3 regions of the Duganella dendranthematis genome follow, and region 1 is predicted to be linked to each of the others. Evidence: predicted binding sites of a transcription regulator. Region 1 holds the regulator's gene; each other region holds the start of a gene.

Region 1 (5,444 bases):
GAGCAAACTGATGCTGGCGGCCACGCTGCTGCTGGCCGCCGCCGGCGCGACCTACGCGGAAAAAGCCGACTCCAGCAAGCCGACCCAGATCACCTTCGACCAGCTGGACGCCGATGACGTCAAGCAGATCAAGACCTTCACCGGCAACGTGGTGCTGACCCGCGGCACGCTGCTGATGAAATCGCCGAAGGCGGTGGTGACCGAAGATCCGGAAGGCTACCAGTACGTGGTGCTGACCAGCGGTCCGGGCGTGCAGGCGATCTTCCGCCAGAAGCTGGACGGCGCCGGCGACCAGTGGGTCGAAGGCAAGGCCGACCGCATCGAATATGACGGCAAGACCGAGCTGGTCAAGCTGTTCGCCAAGGCCGAGATCAAGAAGCTGGAAGGCCCGAAAGTGGCCAGTCAGGTCGACGGCGAATTCATTTCCTACGACAGCCGCAAGGAATTCTTCGCGGTCAAGAACACGCCGAGCGGCGACAGCAAAGTGGGCGGCGGCCAGAGCACCATGGTGATCCAGCCGGCCAACAAGCAGCCGGTACCGGCTGCGGCGCCCGCGCCCACCACGCAGCCTGCGGCGGGGAAATAAGATGGAATCATCCTGCGGTAGCACCCTGATCGTCAAAGGCCTGCAAAAGACCTACGGCAAGCGCCAGGTGGTGCATGACGTGTCGTTGCAGGTCGAGTGCGGCGAAGTGGTCGGCCTGCTGGGCCCGAACGGCGCCGGCAAGACCACCTCGTTCTACATGATCGTCGGCCTGGTGCCGTCGGACGCCGGCAGCATCGACATCAGCGGCGTCGATATCTCGTCGCTGCCGATCCACCGGCGCGCGGCGATGGGCTTGTCGTACCTGCCGCAAGAAGCGTCGGTGTTCCGCAAGCTGACGGTGGAAGAAAATATTCGCGCTGTCCTCGAAATTCAAAAAGTGGACGGCAAGTCTTTATCCAAGGCTGAAATTGAAGAACGGCTGAATACCCTGCTGGCCGATTTGCAAATCGAGAAGTTGCGCGAGAACCAGGCGCTGTCGCTGTCCGGTGGCGAACGCCGCCGGGTGGAGATCGCCCGCGCGCTGGCGACTAACCCGCGCTTTGTGCTGCTCGATGAACCTTTCGCCGGGGTCGACCCGATTGCCGTGATTGAGATCCAGCGCATCGTGCGCTTCCTCAAGGAACGCAATATCGGCGTCCTCATTACCGATCACAATGTGCGCGAGACGCTGGGCATCTGCGACCGCGCATATATCATCAACCAGGGCTCGGTGCTGGCATCAGGCCGTCCGGACGACATCATCGCCAATGAATCGGTGCGTCGCGTCTACCTGGGTGAACACTTCAGAATGTAAATCCCAGCCTCATGAAACAGTCTTTGCAACTGCGCACGTCGCAGCATCTCGCGTTGACGCCACAGTTGCAGCAGTCGATCCGGCTGCTGCAATTGTCGACGCTGGAGCTGCACCAGGAACTAGAACAGCTGCTGACCGATAACCCGCTGCTGGAGCGTCTTGACGACCCGCTGGATCACTCGCTGCGCCTGCTGGGCGATGGCGCCATCAACCAACAGGCGCCGGCCGGTGACGCGCCCGCCGAAGGCCCGCCAGGCGAGGCGCCGGCGGCCGAAGCCGACAATTACGAGGCGCCCGGCGCCGACACCGAAAGCACCACGCCCGACGCCGACATCGACTGGGGAGACGCCGGCCGCAGCAAGAACAGCGACGACGAGGATGCGCGGCCGCAGCTGGAAGCGCATCACTGCACGCTGCGCGACCATCTGATGGAACAGATGCGCGTGACGGTGCTGGAAATGCGCGACCGCGCGCTGGTCGAACTGATCATCGACGCGCTCGACGAAAACGGCTACCTGGAAGAAGCGCTGGAAGAGATCCACGCGCGCCTGCCGGAAGAACTGGAAGTCGAGATCGAGGAATTGCAGACCGCGCTGAAGCTGCTGCAAAGCTTCGATCCGATGGGGGTCGGCGCGCGCAATGCGGCCGAGTGCCTGGCGATCCAAATCAAGCGCTTGCCCGGCGTGCCGTTGGTGACCCGGCGCATGGCGCTGGCCATCGTGGAAAACCATCTGACCTGGTTTGCGCAGCGCGATTTCAACAAGCTGAAAAAAGCGCTGCTGTGCGATGACGAAGATCTGCGCGAAGCACAGACCGTGATCCGCCAGTGCAATCCGCACCCGGGCGCGGCGTTCGCATCGGACGTGTCTGACTACGTGGTGCCGGACGTGATCGTCAAGAAGTCGCGCAACGGCTGGCAGGTCAGCCTGAACAACGACGTCATGCCGCGCCTGCGCGTCAACGCCATGTACGCCAACCTGCTCAAGCAGGGCAAGGGTGAAGGCGCGATGGGCGCGCAGCTGCAGGAGGCCAAGTGGCTGATCAAGAATATGCGGCAGCGTTTCGACACGATCCTGCGCGTGGCACAGGCGATAGTAGAAAGACAAAAGAACTTTTTCTCGCACGGCGCGGTCGCCATGCGCCCCCTTGTGCTTCGCGAAATTGCTGATACACTGGGTTTACACGAGAGCACAATTTCTCGCGTAACAACTCAAAAATATATGCTGACCCCGCACGGCATGTTTGAGTTGAAATATTTCTTTGGTAGCCATGTCGCCACCGAAGCTGGCGGGGAAGCAAGTTCGACGGCGATACGCGCTTTGATCGTGCAATTGACAGGAGCTGAAGACCCGAAAAATCCTTTATCCGACAGTAAGATTGCGGACATGCTGGGAGAACAGGGCATGGTGATTGCGCGACGCACTGTTGCCAAATATCGCGAAGCTCTCAAGATCCCGCCAGTCAGTCTCCGCAAGTCTTTGTAGTTACTTGGTTCCTGTGCGCCCGGCAGCAAAGGGCAGCGCACTAACCGTAAGCAGCGACATTATCTTTAGGAGTGTGTATGAATCTCACCATCAGTGGACATCATCTCGAAGTGACCGCAGCGATTCGCGAGTACGTACAGAACAAGCTGGAGCGGGTCACCCGCCACTTTGATCAAGTGATTGATATTGCTGTCATCCTGACCGTAGATAACCTTAAAGAGAAAGAGAAACGCCAGAAGGCTGAAATCAACCTGCGTATGTCCGGCAAGACCGTCTACGTGGAGAGCCTGTCGCAAGACCTGTACGCCGCCATCGATACGCTGATCGATAAGCTGGATCGGCAGGTCATGAAATACAAAGCCAAAGTCCAGGGCCATGATCGCGATGCGATCAAGCACATGCCCGATCCGGACAGCTACGAAACCGCTGCCGCCGCCTGATTAAGCGACCACAGCATGACAAACAAAGGGCGCCCAGAGCGCCCTTTATTGGAGACATATGGTTAAACGTTTAACTTCATTCTTCGTGCTGGCGCTGGCCGGTCACGTTGCCGCTGCCGCGTGCGATACACCGCCGCCGGCCCGCATCGACATCGACGCCAACAGCTATTACTCGGATGCGCATCACTCGGTGATCGATCCGGTCCTGCGCGCCAAAAATATCGCCAACACCAAGCCGATCGAAGATTTCCTGGCGCATGTGGCCAAGGATGCCAATGCCGGCGGCGATGCGGCCTGTGCGGTGTCCTGGCTGGCCAGCTGGGGTGAGCAGAAGGCTATGCTGGGCAAGCTGTCCAGCGAACAGGCCTACTACGTACGCAAGTGGACGCTGGGCGGCTTGGCGCTGAATTACGCACGCGTGCAGACACAGGCGACGCCGGTGCAGCGCGCCGTCATCGAAAGCTGGTTCAAGGCCCTGGCCAACGCCACCATGGCGCATTCGGACACCAAGAAGGGCGGCCGCAACAATCACTACTATTGGGAAGGTCTGGCGGTGACTGCGGTAGGCGGCGTCACCGGCGATGTCCGCTACCTCGACTGGGGCCGCAAGGTGTTTGCGCATGCGATGTCGCAGGTGGCGGCGGACGGTTCGCTGCCGGCCGAGATGGAGCGCGCTGGCAAGGCCTTGCACTATCACGTGTTTGCCGTCACGCCGCTGGTGATGATGGCTTCGATTCTGGACCTGCACGATGCGCGGCTGGACAAGGTGGTGAACTTTACCGTGGCGGCATCGGCCGATCCTTCCGGTATCGCGCGCATCACCGGCGTGGAGCAGGAACCGGTCGGCAGCCGCGAGGTGACGCTGGTGTACAACCGCCACGAGGGCAAGGCCGCGCCCGCCGCCGGGAAGCCGCTGTGGCAGCCGCGTCTGGGTGGCGCGCTGGACGTGCCCAACCCGCTGGAGCATCTGAAGTAGAATAGTTCGCATGAGCGAATATATCCACACCAGTGTTAGCAACGGCACCGGCTTGATCGTGCTGGACCGGCCCAAGGCCCTCAACTCTTTGTCGCTGGAGATGGTGCGCGCGATCACGCGCGCGCTGCGTTGCTGGCGCGATGACGACAGCGTCGCCGCCGTGCTGGTGCGCAGCAGCAGCGAGAAAGCGTTCTGCGCGGGTGGCGACATCCGCTTTTTCCATGACGTCGGCCGCGCAACGCCGCAGGGCGGCAGTGCGCTGCTGGAAGATTTCTTTACCGAGGAATATTCGCTAAATCATTTAGTCCATTTTTATCCCAAGCCCTACATCGCCTTGATGGACGGCGTGGTGATGGGCGGCGGCATGGGCATCGCGCAGGGCGGCGTGCGCATCGTCACCGACAAGACCAAGATGGCGATGCCGGAAGTGAACATCGGCCTGTTTCCGGACGTGGGCGGCAGCTATTTCCTGTCGCGTGCGCCGGGAGCGCTGGGGTACTACCTGGGCGTGACGGGTGTAACGATCAACGCCGCCGACGCGCTGTACGCCGGCCTGGCCGACCACTACGCGCCGCTGGCGGACCGTGCCGAACTGGAGAAGCTGCTGGCTGCCACGCCAGGCGCCCAATTGCGCGACGCCATCGCCACCTACGCCGCCGCGCATGACGCCGGCGCCAGTGCACTGGCTGCCGACCGCGCCGCCATCGACCAGCACTTCAGCGCCGGCTCCGTGCCCGCCATCATCGCCTCGCTGCAAGCCGACAGCAGCGAATTCGCGGCGAAGACACTGCAAGTGATGACGACGCGCTCGCCGTTGATGATGTCCGTCACGCACGAGCTGATCAAGCGCGGCGCCGCACTGGATGTGGCCGGCTGCCTGCGCATGGAACGCACGCTGGTGCGCCACAACTTTGAAAACGGCGAAGTGATCGAAGGCGTGCGCGCGCTGGTGATCGACAAAGACAACGCCCCGCAATGGCAACCCGCCACCCTGGCGGAAGTCACATCAGAGATGGTGCAACGCTTCTTCCAGCCAGTCTGGCCAGACTACGCCCACCCGCTGCGAAGATTATGATACGAAGGCAGTTCCAAACCGAGTTGATCAAGGACGGCAAGTGTGAGGGGAGACGTCAGATTGTCCGGGGAGCTGAGAGCCGTTGAGATTTGCTCTCGCGAGTAACCGTGAGTGTCAGCTAGTTCCGCG
Region 2 (5,444 bases), 2.1 Mb from region 1:
ACCGCATACGTATCGCCGATGGCAAGCCGCAGATCTACGGTTCGCAGCTGGGCGGCACGCCGTTGCAGTTTGAGCCGATCGAAGACGAAGCCCACGTCGACGAACGGCGGCGCGCGATCGGCCTGCCGCCGATGGCCGAATATGCCGAGATGTTTGGACTGACCTACACGCCAGTCCACTAAGGCATTAGCCGCGCAGCATATCGCCCGCGATCCAGTCCAGCACTGGCGGGCGATGCGGCTGCCAGCCCAATTGCTTGCGGGCGCGCTCGCCGCGCACGCGGCTGTTGGAGCCCAGGCCGTACGAGGCCATTTCATAACCCCATTCTTCCTTGGCCAGTTCCAGCGGCCAGTCCTGCGCCGGGCCCAGATCCAGCGCCTTGGCGATGGCCGCGCTCATCTCGCCGAACGAGGCTTCGCCGCTTTCCACAAAATAGAAGGCGCCGGCTGCGGTTTTTTCCAACGCCAGCAGGTACAGGTCGACCACGTCGTCGATGTGCACATTCGACCAGATATTGCGGCCCGGTCCCACATGGCGCACCACGCCGCTCTTGCGCGCCTGCTTGAGCAGGCGTGGCAGCTGCACCGAATCGCGCGGCAGCGCGCCGTGGCCGTAGATCAGCGTATTGCACAGCACCGCCGAGCGCACGCCCTGGTTGGCCGCGTCCAGCACCAGGTTGTCGATGGCCACGCGCGCGGCCTTGTCCTCGGTGGGCGCTGGCAGATTGTCTTCGTAATAGATGTTGTCGGTGCCTTCGCCACCCGAGGCATCGCCGACGATGCTGGAGCCGCTGGTGTGCAGGAATACCTTGCCGCTGCCGGCCAGTGCGTCGATAAAGGCTTCCACCGCCGCGCGGTTGTCGCTGCTGGCGGCGTTGATGACGGCGTCCGCCGCCTGCGCCTGCGCGATCAGCAGGTCGCGGTCAGTCAGCGCGCCCAGCACGCCAGTGACGCCGATTTTTTTCACTTCGTCCAGTTGTTCGGGCTTGCGCACCAGGCCAACTACTTCATGTCCTGCCTTGACCAGGCCTGCGGCAATCGAACCGCCGATAAAGCCGGCTGCGCCGGTAACGAATACTTTCATGTGCTGCTCCCGAATGAATACAAGAAGCAGACAGTATGGGGATCACACGGTTGCAGACCAAGGGTTCCGGGATCAAAGCTCCCTTGCGCCGGTTTCAAGAATCAGAAATACACGGTGGCGGTGACGGTGGATTTGTAGGTGTCCGGCTGCGGCGTGGCCTGTGCCGGCACGGAGCCATACACGGTCAGCGTTTGTACCGAGCCGGTGCCGGTGCCCGATTTGGTGTCCGTGCCCTGGGTGTTGCCCCAGTTGCCGCCGCCGGCCGTCATGGCCAGGTTGAAGGCGACGGTGGTGGAGGTGTTGCCGGCAGTGGTGCCGGCCATCAGGCGCGCGGAGGTGCTGGACCCGGATACGGTGCCGGCATTCAGGCCCACATTGTAGGGGGTGGTGTTGGTGCAGGTGACTTGCAGCGAGCTGTTGGCCGATACCGTGGAGGCCAGCACGCCTTGCGACTGGCCGAAGTCCAGCGGTGCGGCGGCGATGGTGCAGTCGGCGATGATGGTCAGCGTCACATCGAAGTTGCTGGTCCTGCTGCCATTGCTGTACACGGCGGCGCCGCCGATCATGGGCGCAAGCATGGCGATGACGGTTGCGGCGGCGGCGATGCGGGTGAGGACGTGGCGTGCCATGGTGATTCTCCAGTGAGGGCTATAGATAGATCGTTGCCGCTACGCTGGGGCGGTATGGGGAAAGACTAGGGGAAAACTTAGCGCGGGCTTGGGCGCTGGGGAGATACTGTGTCGCGTCGTCAGCTGCTGATAGGGCTGGCGGCGGAAAGAAGGGTAGTGCTTAGAAGTAGACGGTCGCGGTGATCGTCGACTTGTAGGTATCTGGCTGCGGCGTGGCTTGTGCAGGAACGACGCCATACACGGTGTGGGTTTGCACGGTGCCGGTACCGGTGCTCGATTTGGTGTCGGTGCCTTGCACATTGCCCCAGTTGGTGGTGCCGGCGGCCTGGTACAGATTGAAGGCGACGGTGGTCGAGGTATTGCCGGCGGTGGTGCCTGCCATCAGACGCGCCGAGGTGGTGGAGCCGGCGACCGTACCGGCGTTCAGGCCGATGTTGTATGGCGTGGTGTTGGTGCAGGTGACGGCGAGCGAGGTGTTGACGCTGACGTTGCTGGCGAGCACACCCTGGCTTTGGCCGAAGTCCAGCGGGGTGGCGGCGATGGTGCAGTCGGCGATGATCTTCAGGGTGACGTCGAAGGCCGAGGTTTTGCTACCGTTGCTGTAGACGGCGGCGCCGCTCAGGAGTGGCAGCAGCGTGGCGCTGAGTGCGGCAACCAGGCCGATGCGGGATACGGATTTGCTGATCATGATGCTCTCCTTTTAAATAAGTGATGATGTTGGTTTCCGCGCTATCTCGACAACTTTTATTTCCGCGCTTCAATGAAATCCATTATTCCTCAACAGTAAAAAACCTGCTTTTGTTACGTGAGGCAATGCTTTTGCCGGCGTAGAAAACGCAAAATTTATTTGCCCGACGGCACTTTTTTACAACAGCGACTTTTTGCCGGACGCGAGAATCCTTTTATTTGCAGCGGTTTGACTGATTGCACCATATTGGTGCGGTGCGCAGCGTAACGGTGCAGGCGAGCTGCCGGATGGCCGCTTTCAGCTGGCACGCCGATTGCATAGGACTGAACATTATTTCTTCTGCGTGGTTTTATGCCCGATTGCACCGCACCGCGTGACCTTGCCGCCAGCAGCAGCGCCTGGCATGCCAGCCTGACGCTTGGTTTTGCGGATGACGCCGGCACCACGCGGCTGCTGGACAAGCTGCACTACGGCCCGCTGCGTGTGCAGAAGGCGCTGTATCCGGAAGACGCCAGGGTGTGCCAGGCCATCATCGTCCATCCGCCGGGCGGCGTGGTGGGCGGCGACCAGCTGGAAATCGACATCGGCGTCGGCGACCGCGCGCATGCCTTTATCAGTACGCCCGGCGCGGCCAAGTGGTATCAGGCCAACGGCAAGGTGTCGCGCCAGTCGGTGCACCTGCACGTGAACCAGGACGCGGCGCTGGAGTGGCTGCCGCAGGAAACCATCTTCTTCGACACCGCCGACGTGGTGCTGGACCAGCATGTGGAACTGGCGGCCGGCGCCACCTTCATCGGCTGCGAGATCCTGTGCATGGGCCGGCGCGGTTCGGGCGAGGTATTTCATAGCGGCCGCATTCGCCAGCGCAGCAGCATCCGCCGGGAAGGGCGCTTGATCTGGTGGGAGCAGGGCGACATGGTCGGCGGCCGCCTGGATAGTCCGCTGGCGCTCAACGGCCGCACCGTGTGCGCGACGCTGACCGCCGCCGGCAAGCCGCTGCCGGCTGCTGTACTGAATGAAATCCGCGCTGACATTGCCGCCGATGGCGAGCATGTTTTCGGCGTGACACAGACGAAAGGCGTGCTGGTGGCACGTCACCTGGGCGACGACAGCGAAACCGCGCGTCGCCTGATGCTGAATGTATGGCGCCGCGTGCGTCCGCATCTGCTGGAGCGCGAAGCCGTTACGCCGCGCATCTGGCAAACCTGAAAGAGCCGAAAGAGAAAAACGACATGGACCTGACTCCACGCGAAAAAGATAAGTTGTTGATTTTTACCGCGGGCATAGTGGCGGAACGCCGCCTTGCGCGTGGCCTGAAGTTGAATTACCCGGAAGCGGTGGCGCTGATTACCTGCGCCATCATGGAAGGTGCCCGCGACGGCAAGACTGTCGCCCAATTGATGTCCGACGGCGCGCGCATTCTGACGCGCGCCGACGTCATGGAGGGTATTCCCGAAATGATCCCTGACATCCAGGTCGAAGCGACGTTCCCCGACGGGAGCAAGCTTGTGACTGTCCACAATCCGATTCCATAAAGGAGTTCATCATGATCCCAGGGGAATACAAGCTTGAAGAGGGCGAGATCGCCCTCAACGTGGGGCGCGAAACCATTTCTGTCGTGGTCACCAACCAGGGCGACCGCCCGGTGCAAATCGGCTCGCACTTTCATTTTTTTGAAGTCAATTCGGTGCTCAAGCTTGAGCGCTGGAAGGCTTATGGCAAACGCCTGAACATCGCCGCCGGCACCGCCGTGCGTTTCGAGCCGGGCCAGCAGCGCACCGTGGAACTGGTGACGCTGGACGGCGACCAGGAAGTCTATGGCTTCAACGGCAAAGTAATGGGCAAGCTCACCACACCACCAAAAGGCTAAAAGGCTCTCATGGCTACAATCTCGCGCCGTGCCTATGCCGAAATGTTCGGTCCCACCACGGGGGACCGCATCCGGCTGGCGGATACCGAACTGTTTATCGAAATTGAAAAGGACTACGCCACCTACGGCGAGGAAGTGAAATTCGGCGGCGGCAAAGTGATCCGCGACGGCATGGGCCAGTCGCAGCGCGTGGCCGCCGACGTGATGGACACGGTGATCACCAACGCCGTGATCATCGACCATTGGGGCATCGTCAAGGCGGATATCGGTTTAAAGAATGGCATGATCGCCGCCATCGGCAAGGCCGGCAATCCGGACATCCAGCCGGATGTAACCATGGCCATCGGCGGCGCCACCGAGATTATTGCGGGCGAGGGCATGATCGTCACCGCCGGCGGCGTCGATACGCACATCCACTTCATCTGCCCGCAGCAGATCGAGGAAGCGCTGATGAGCGGCGTGACCACCATGATCGGCGGCGGCACCGGGCCGTCGGCCGGCACTTCGGCCACTACCTGCACGCCGGGACCGTGGCATCTGCATTCGATGCTGCAGGCGGCCGATGCGTTTCCGATGAACCTGGGCTTTCTCGGCAAGGGCAATGTCAGCCTGCCGGCGCCGCTGGAAGAGCAGGTGCGCGCCGGCGCCATCGGCCTCAAATTGCACGAGGACTGGGGCAGCACCCCGGCCGCGATCGACAACTGCCTGTCGGTGGCGGACAAGATGGATATCCAGGTGGCGATTCACAGCGATACGCTGAACGAAGGCGGCTACCTGGCCGATACGCTGGCGGCGTTCAAGGACCGCACGATCCACACCTTCCATACCGAAGGCGCGGGCGGCGGCCATGCGCCGGACATCATCGCGGCGGTGGGCGAATCGAATGTCCTGCCATCGTCGACCAATCCTACGCGGCCGTACACGGTCAATACGCTGGACGAGCACCTGGACATGCTGATGGTCTGTCATCACCTGGATGCGGCGATTACCGAGGACGTGGCGTTTGCCGAATCGCGCATCCGCCGCGAGACCATCGCCGCCGAGGACATCCTGCACGACCTCGGCGCGATTTCGATGATGTCGTCCGACTCGCAGGCCATGGGCCGTGTTGGCGAAGTGGTGATGCGTACCTGGCAGACGGCGCACAAGATGAAGGTGCAGCGCGGGCCGCTGG
Region 3 (5,444 bases), 130 kb from region 1:
TGGCGACCGCAGCGAGCGTTTCCCGAAAAAGGAACGCATCGCGCGCGACTCCGAGCCGGGCATGCGTACCTACCGCATTGAAGTCGGCTACCAGCACGGCGTCAAGCCGGGCAATATCGTCGGCGCCATCGCCAACGAAGGTGGCATCGATTCGAAGAACATCGGCCGCATCGAGATCTTCGACGACTACACGGTGCTGGACATGCCCGATACGCTGAGCCGCGAATCACTGGAAATGATGGGCGGTATCCGTGTGGCCGGCCAGGCGCTGCGCATCAGCGTCGACGGCCAGGGCGCGCCGGCGCCAGCCGCTGCACCGGCCCCGGCCAAGCCACGCGCCATCAAGCCAGTGGCGGCGCCGGCGCCAGTGTCGTCCGGTTCGCCGCTGGAAAAAGCTGCCCGCGTGACGGCCGACGAGCTGGTGGAAGACGCGCCAGCCAAGAAGAAAAAGGAAAAGCCAGGCAAGCAAACGGTGCCGATGAGTGCTTTCCGCGTGGAAGTGGGCCGCAATAACGAGATCACGCCAGCCAACATCGTCGGCGCCATCGCCAACGAGACCGGTCTGGAAGCCAAGTACATCGGCCGTATCGAGATCTTTGAGGACCACAGCATGCTGGAGTTGCCAGATGGCATGCCTGAAGACATGTTCCGCAGCCTGGGCAAGGTCTGGGTCGGCGGCGCACAGCTGAAGATCAGCCAGATCGACCGCATGCCGCCGGAATCGGTCAAGCACACGCCGCCGAAGAAGCCGGCGCCCGGCGCCAAGCCGAAGAAGAAGTACTAATCACCACGGGGCCGCAAGGCCCCTTTTTTTATTCCCCACGCTGGTGCTGCATTGCACCAAAACCAAGCTTGCTGAATTGTCCGCAGACTCGCTCTCATAGAGCAAGCCCGGCTGGCCCGCTTATTGCATATGTGATAGCACAATCGTGATAAGCGGCGGCAGTATCAGCGCCTTCAACCTGGAGACGTTAAGCGTGGGAGCGTGGCAAATGACTTCATTCAGGAAGCTGTGGACTACCTTTGTAGACGCGATCAAGCCGCAGGCAATGCGGAATTCGGCTGCCGGAGGGCTGCATTCGATTTACGTCGATAGCCGGCCGTTCAGCTCTTCGTTCCGGGAGCGCTAATGCTACTGCGCAACGACCTGCTGCACTATACGCATCCGTCGCCGCGCACCGTCCGTATCTTGTGGATCGCTCCCGAGCAAAGCCACGTCTACGTATTCGACGTGGCGGCGCACTCGGCGGACGTGGAGATGATCCAGCTATCGGCGCTGCACGCCGACCTCCGGGCCGGCCACGTCAGCGTGCTGCCGGCCGACCCTTACCTGATGGTGGTCAGCCAGGAGCTGCTGCCACCCAAGCACCTGCAACTGCGTGCCCGCGCCTGGGAGATCATCGAGGCGCTGGTGGCGCAGGAGCCGGCCATCTACGAAGCGCGCCAGCGCGGTCAGTTAATTGCCCAGGCCACCGCCCAGCACCAGGTGTCGCATCCCACCATTTACCGCTACCTGCGCCGTTACTGGCAGCGCGGGCAGACCCCCAATGCGCTGCTGCCGGATTACGGCAATTCCGGCGGCCGCGGCAAGGTGCGGCAGTCGTCGGCGGGCGTCAAGCGCGGCAGGCCGCGTAAAAACGGCGCAGACGCCGGTCCGGGCCTGAATGCGGACGAGGACATCCGCCGCATCTTCCGCGTCGCCACGGCCCGCTACGCGGCCGCCAATGCCAAGTTCTCGCGGCTGGGCGCCTACCAGCAGATGCTGGCCGACTTCTTCATCGAACGCCGCATCGACACCGACTCGGGCCGGGTGCAGGCCACGGCGGCGATGCAGCAGGAAGTACCGACCTTCGGCCAGTTCAATTACTGGCTCGATCACGACGACGACCGGCCGCCGGAAGTGGCGCGCCGCCAGCCGTCCGATATGGCGGCCGGCGCGCAGGAGCAGGCCATGCAGCCGCCGCTGGCGGTGCCATTGCAGGGCCGTCCCGGCGCCGGCTTCTATCTGGATGCGGTGCGCGCCGAGGTGCAGCTGGTGTCGCGCGCCGACCGCCAGCAGGTCATCGGCCGGCCGCTGATATATGTGGTGACGGATGCCTTCAGCCGCATGGTGTGCGGCGTCTACATCGGCATGGGCGAGGTGCAGTGGCCGCACGCCATGCTGGCGCTGGCCCACTGCGGCGCCGACAAGCAGCGCTACGCCCAGCAGCACGGCCGCCGCATCGAGGCCGAGCAGTGGCCGTGTCGCCATCTACCGGAAACGCTGTTTGCCAACGCCGCGCTGACGCTGGGCTGGAACGGCGACACGCTGCTCAACAACTTCAACCTGCGCTGCGTGGCGGCCGAACATGGCGTGGATGACTGGCGCGGCGTGCTGGAAAAGCGTTTCCGTCTGCTGGCGCCGAATCTGCACGGCGCACCATGCCGGCTGGATGGCGTGCTGGATCTGAACCAGTTCACCCGCATCGTCATCGACTGCGTCCTGTACTACAACAACCGCCAGCAACTGGCGCACGCGGACGGCGCAACGCCGCGCCGCTTGTGGGACTGGGGCGTGGAGCATCGCGGCGGTGGCTTGAAGATCTATCCCGAGCACCTGATCCGCTGCAGCCTGATGCCGGTGGCGCAAGCTACGGTGACGGCGGATGGCATCACGCTGCATGACAGCGTGTACACCTGCACGCGCGCCGTCAACGAGCGCTGGTTCGAGCGCGCGCGTCAACGCGGGGAGTGGCAGGTGCGGGTGGCTTACGATCCGGCCAATATGGACATGGTTTATTTGCTGGACGCAGCTGCGCCGATGCAATTCCATGCCTGCCACCTGACCGATGCCAGCGTCGCGCACCAGCATCTGTCGACGGCGGAAATTGCACTGTTGCCGCGCACGCAGACCGCCATGCCCGCAGCTGCGCTACGTAGCACTACGCAGGGATACGTCAGCCTGGTCGGCTGATCTGTGCCACAGCCAGCGTGCACTGCATCGTAAAGGTGCAGTGCATTTTTTTCACGTGAATAAAGTATGAACATTGTTTTATATCGTTTATCCAGTTATCTGCAATAAAACCTGTTAGCCGAAAGATGTTTATTTTTTGACTACTTGGTGGCACGCCGTTTGCTAGATAGGAACTATGGGTTAGCAAGTCGCCCAAGGGTTTTTTCAGTAGACCGGTGAGGATGCAGATGGACAGTAAAACGGTAAAACAATTTAAATCGTTTAGCTCATTTACGAGGAGGGATTTCCTGTATCGTGCCGCCGTTGTGGGTGGCACGGGACTGCTGTTGACCACCATGGACGCCTGGGGCATGGGGATTGCCTCCACCGCTTCCGCGCCGCCGGCCCTGAGCGGCAGCGGCAAGGGCAAGAAGGTGCTGATCCTCGGCGCCGGCCTGGCCGGCATGACGGCGGCCTTTGAACTGGAGAAGCTGGGCTACAAGGTGCAGATCCTGGAGGCGCGCGCCTTCGCCGGCGGCCGTTGCCAGACGGCGCGCAAGGGTTTCAGCCTGACCGAACTGGGTGGCGAAAAACAGACTTGCGCGTTTGACGACGGCCATTACATCAATCACGGACCATGGCGCATTCCGCTGCACCATCAGTCGACGCTGCATTACACCAAGCTGTTCGAGGTGCCGCTGGAAGTGATGGTCAACGAAAACGACCACGCTTACGTCTATTCCGAGAACGCCGGCCCGTTCGCCGGCAAACGCGTGCGCCTGAAGGAAGTCAAGGCCGATATGCGCGGCCACGTGTCGGAGCTGCTGGCCAAGTCGGTCAAGAACCATCAGCTGGACCAGGAACTGAGCCCCGATGACCAGCGCCTGCTGCTGGACTACCTGCAGCACGAAGGCGCGCTGACCGCCAACGATCTGCAATACAAGGGCCGCAGCGGCCGTGGCTATGCAGTCAATCCTGGCGCCGGCCTGAATCCTGGTCCGGGCACGCTGTCCGATCCGCTGGGCTTCAAGGATCTGCTGGCGTCGAAGCTGGGCAACGTCTACAGCGCGGTGCAGGATTTCCCGATGCAGAACACCATGTTCCAGCCGGTCGGCGGCATGGACGCTATCGCCAAGGCGTTTGAAAAACGCGTCGGCAAAAACATCCGCTACAAGTCGGAAGTACAAACCATTCGTCAGAACGACAAGGGTGTGACGGTGACCTACAAGGACACCGGCACCAACAAGGTCAGCTCCATCAGCGCTGACTACTGCCTGTGCGCCATCCCGCTGTCGGTGCTGCGCCAGATCGATACCGATTTTCCGGACAAATTCAAGAAGGCCGTCGCCACCGTGGCGTACGCGCCGGTGGGCAAGATCGGCCTGCAGATGAAGCGCCGCTTCTGGGAAGAGGACGACCATATCTACGGTGGTCACATCATGACCGACGTAAAAGGCATCAACCAGATCTCGGTGCCGTCGTACGGCTTCCAGAAGAAGAAGGGCGTGCTGCTGGGTTATTACCAGTACCAGACTGCCGCGATCGAAACCAGTGCGCTGTCGCTCAAGGAGCGCGCCGAGTTTGCGCTGGCGGCGGGCCAGAAGATCTTCCCGCAATACACGGAGAACTTCGAGACCTCGTTCTCGGTGGCGTGGCACCGCGTGCAGTACAACCTGGGCGGCTGGGCCGAGTGGACCGACAAGACCCGCGCCGCCGCATATCCAACGCTGGTGGCGGGCGAGGGCCGTATCCTGCTGGCCGGCGAGCACCTGAGCTATCTGACCGGCTGGCAGGCCGGCGCCATTGAATCGGCATGGCAGCAGATCGCCCAGATCCATGAAAGGGCCAGCGCATGAAAGATACCTTGATCAAGGCTGCACTGGCGATCATCGCGACGATTGCGGCGGCTGCATCGTCGCCGTCGCGGGCGCAGGAGACCGACGGCAAGGCGCTGTTCCTGAAAAACTGCGCCGCCTGCCATCAGGCCACCGGCAAAGGCATTCCCGGCGCCTTCCCGGCGCTGGCCGGCAGCAAGTTCGCACAAGGCCCGGGCAACGAGGTCGCTTCCGTGCTGCTGAAAGGGCGCGGCGGCATGCCGGACTTCAGCGACTCATTGAGCGACAGCGATATCGCCACCGTGCTGACCTTCGTGCGCTCCAGCTGGGGCAACAAGGCCGATGGCCTGAACGCAGAGCAGGTCGCATCGCTGCGCACCACGCTGGGCGTCGACCCGTTTGGCAATTCCGCCATGTCCAATAAACACTGAAAGAGCCATTCATGAAAAAGACCATCGTCACCCTGTTGATCTGCGCCGCTTTCGGCAGCGCGCACGCCGCCGCGCCGAAGGCCGACATCGTGCGTCACAAGATTCCCAATTCCGACTTCCCGATTGCGCTGGCGGTGTCGATTCCGCCGACCGCCACCATCCATTTCATCAGCGGCCAGGTACCGGCGGTGGTCAACAAGGATGCGCCGGCCGATTCGCTGGAATCCTTCGGCGACACCAAGGCGC

Evidence for each region. Region 1 encodes sigma-54, which starts transcription at its own class of promoters, with help from an activator protein. Its sites were predicted from a motif close to TGGCANGNAANCTGCTTT; they were not measured.
Region 2: HH213_RS23260 (urease accessory protein UreD) is a predicted target of sigma-54. The motif match lies at 2,703-2,720, and genes of this name have one in related genera.
Region 3: HH213_RS14195 (flavin monoamine oxidase family protein) is a predicted target of sigma-54. The motif match lies at 3,102-3,119, and genes of this name have one in related genera.

What each region holds. Positions count from the first base shown of each region.
Region 1 is NZ_CP051684.1:2,977,736-2,983,179, forward strand. It holds gene lptA (lipopolysaccharide transport periplasmic protein LptA) at 1-586, shown strand, start outside; gene lptB (LPS export ABC transporter ATP-binding protein) at 588-1,340, shown strand; gene HH213_RS13615 (RNA polymerase factor sigma-54) at 1,352-2,824, shown strand; gene hpf (ribosome hibernation-promoting factor, HPF/YfiA family) at 2,902-3,264, shown strand; gene HH213_RS13625 (alginate lyase family protein) at 3,323-4,240, shown strand; gene HH213_RS13630 (enoyl-CoA hydratase/isomerase family protein) at 4,251-5,315, shown strand; gene HH213_RS30675 (addiction module antidote protein) at 5,288-5,444, opposite strand, start outside.
Region 2 is NZ_CP051684.1:5,059,549-5,064,992, forward strand. It holds gene HH213_RS23240 (DUF6624 domain-containing protein) at 1-182, shown strand, start outside; gene HH213_RS23245 (NAD-dependent epimerase/dehydratase family protein) at 187-1,083, opposite strand; gene HH213_RS23250 (Csu type fimbrial protein) at 1,185-1,712, opposite strand; gene HH213_RS23255 (Csu type fimbrial protein) at 1,873-2,400, opposite strand; gene HH213_RS23260 (urease accessory protein UreD) at 2,752-3,609, shown strand; gene HH213_RS23265 (urease subunit gamma) at 3,633-3,935, shown strand; gene HH213_RS23270 (urease subunit beta) at 3,947-4,270, shown strand; gene ureC (urease subunit alpha) at 4,280-5,444, shown strand, end outside.
Region 3 is NZ_CP051684.1:3,106,775-3,112,218, forward strand. It holds gene HH213_RS14185 (DEAD/DEAH box helicase) at 1-784, shown strand, start outside; gene HH213_RS14190 (TnsB C-terminal domain-containing protein) at 1,130-2,953, shown strand; gene HH213_RS14195 (flavin monoamine oxidase family protein) at 3,289-4,788, shown strand; gene HH213_RS14200 (c-type cytochrome) at 4,785-5,198, shown strand; gene HH213_RS14205 (RidA family protein) at 5,210-5,444, shown strand, end outside.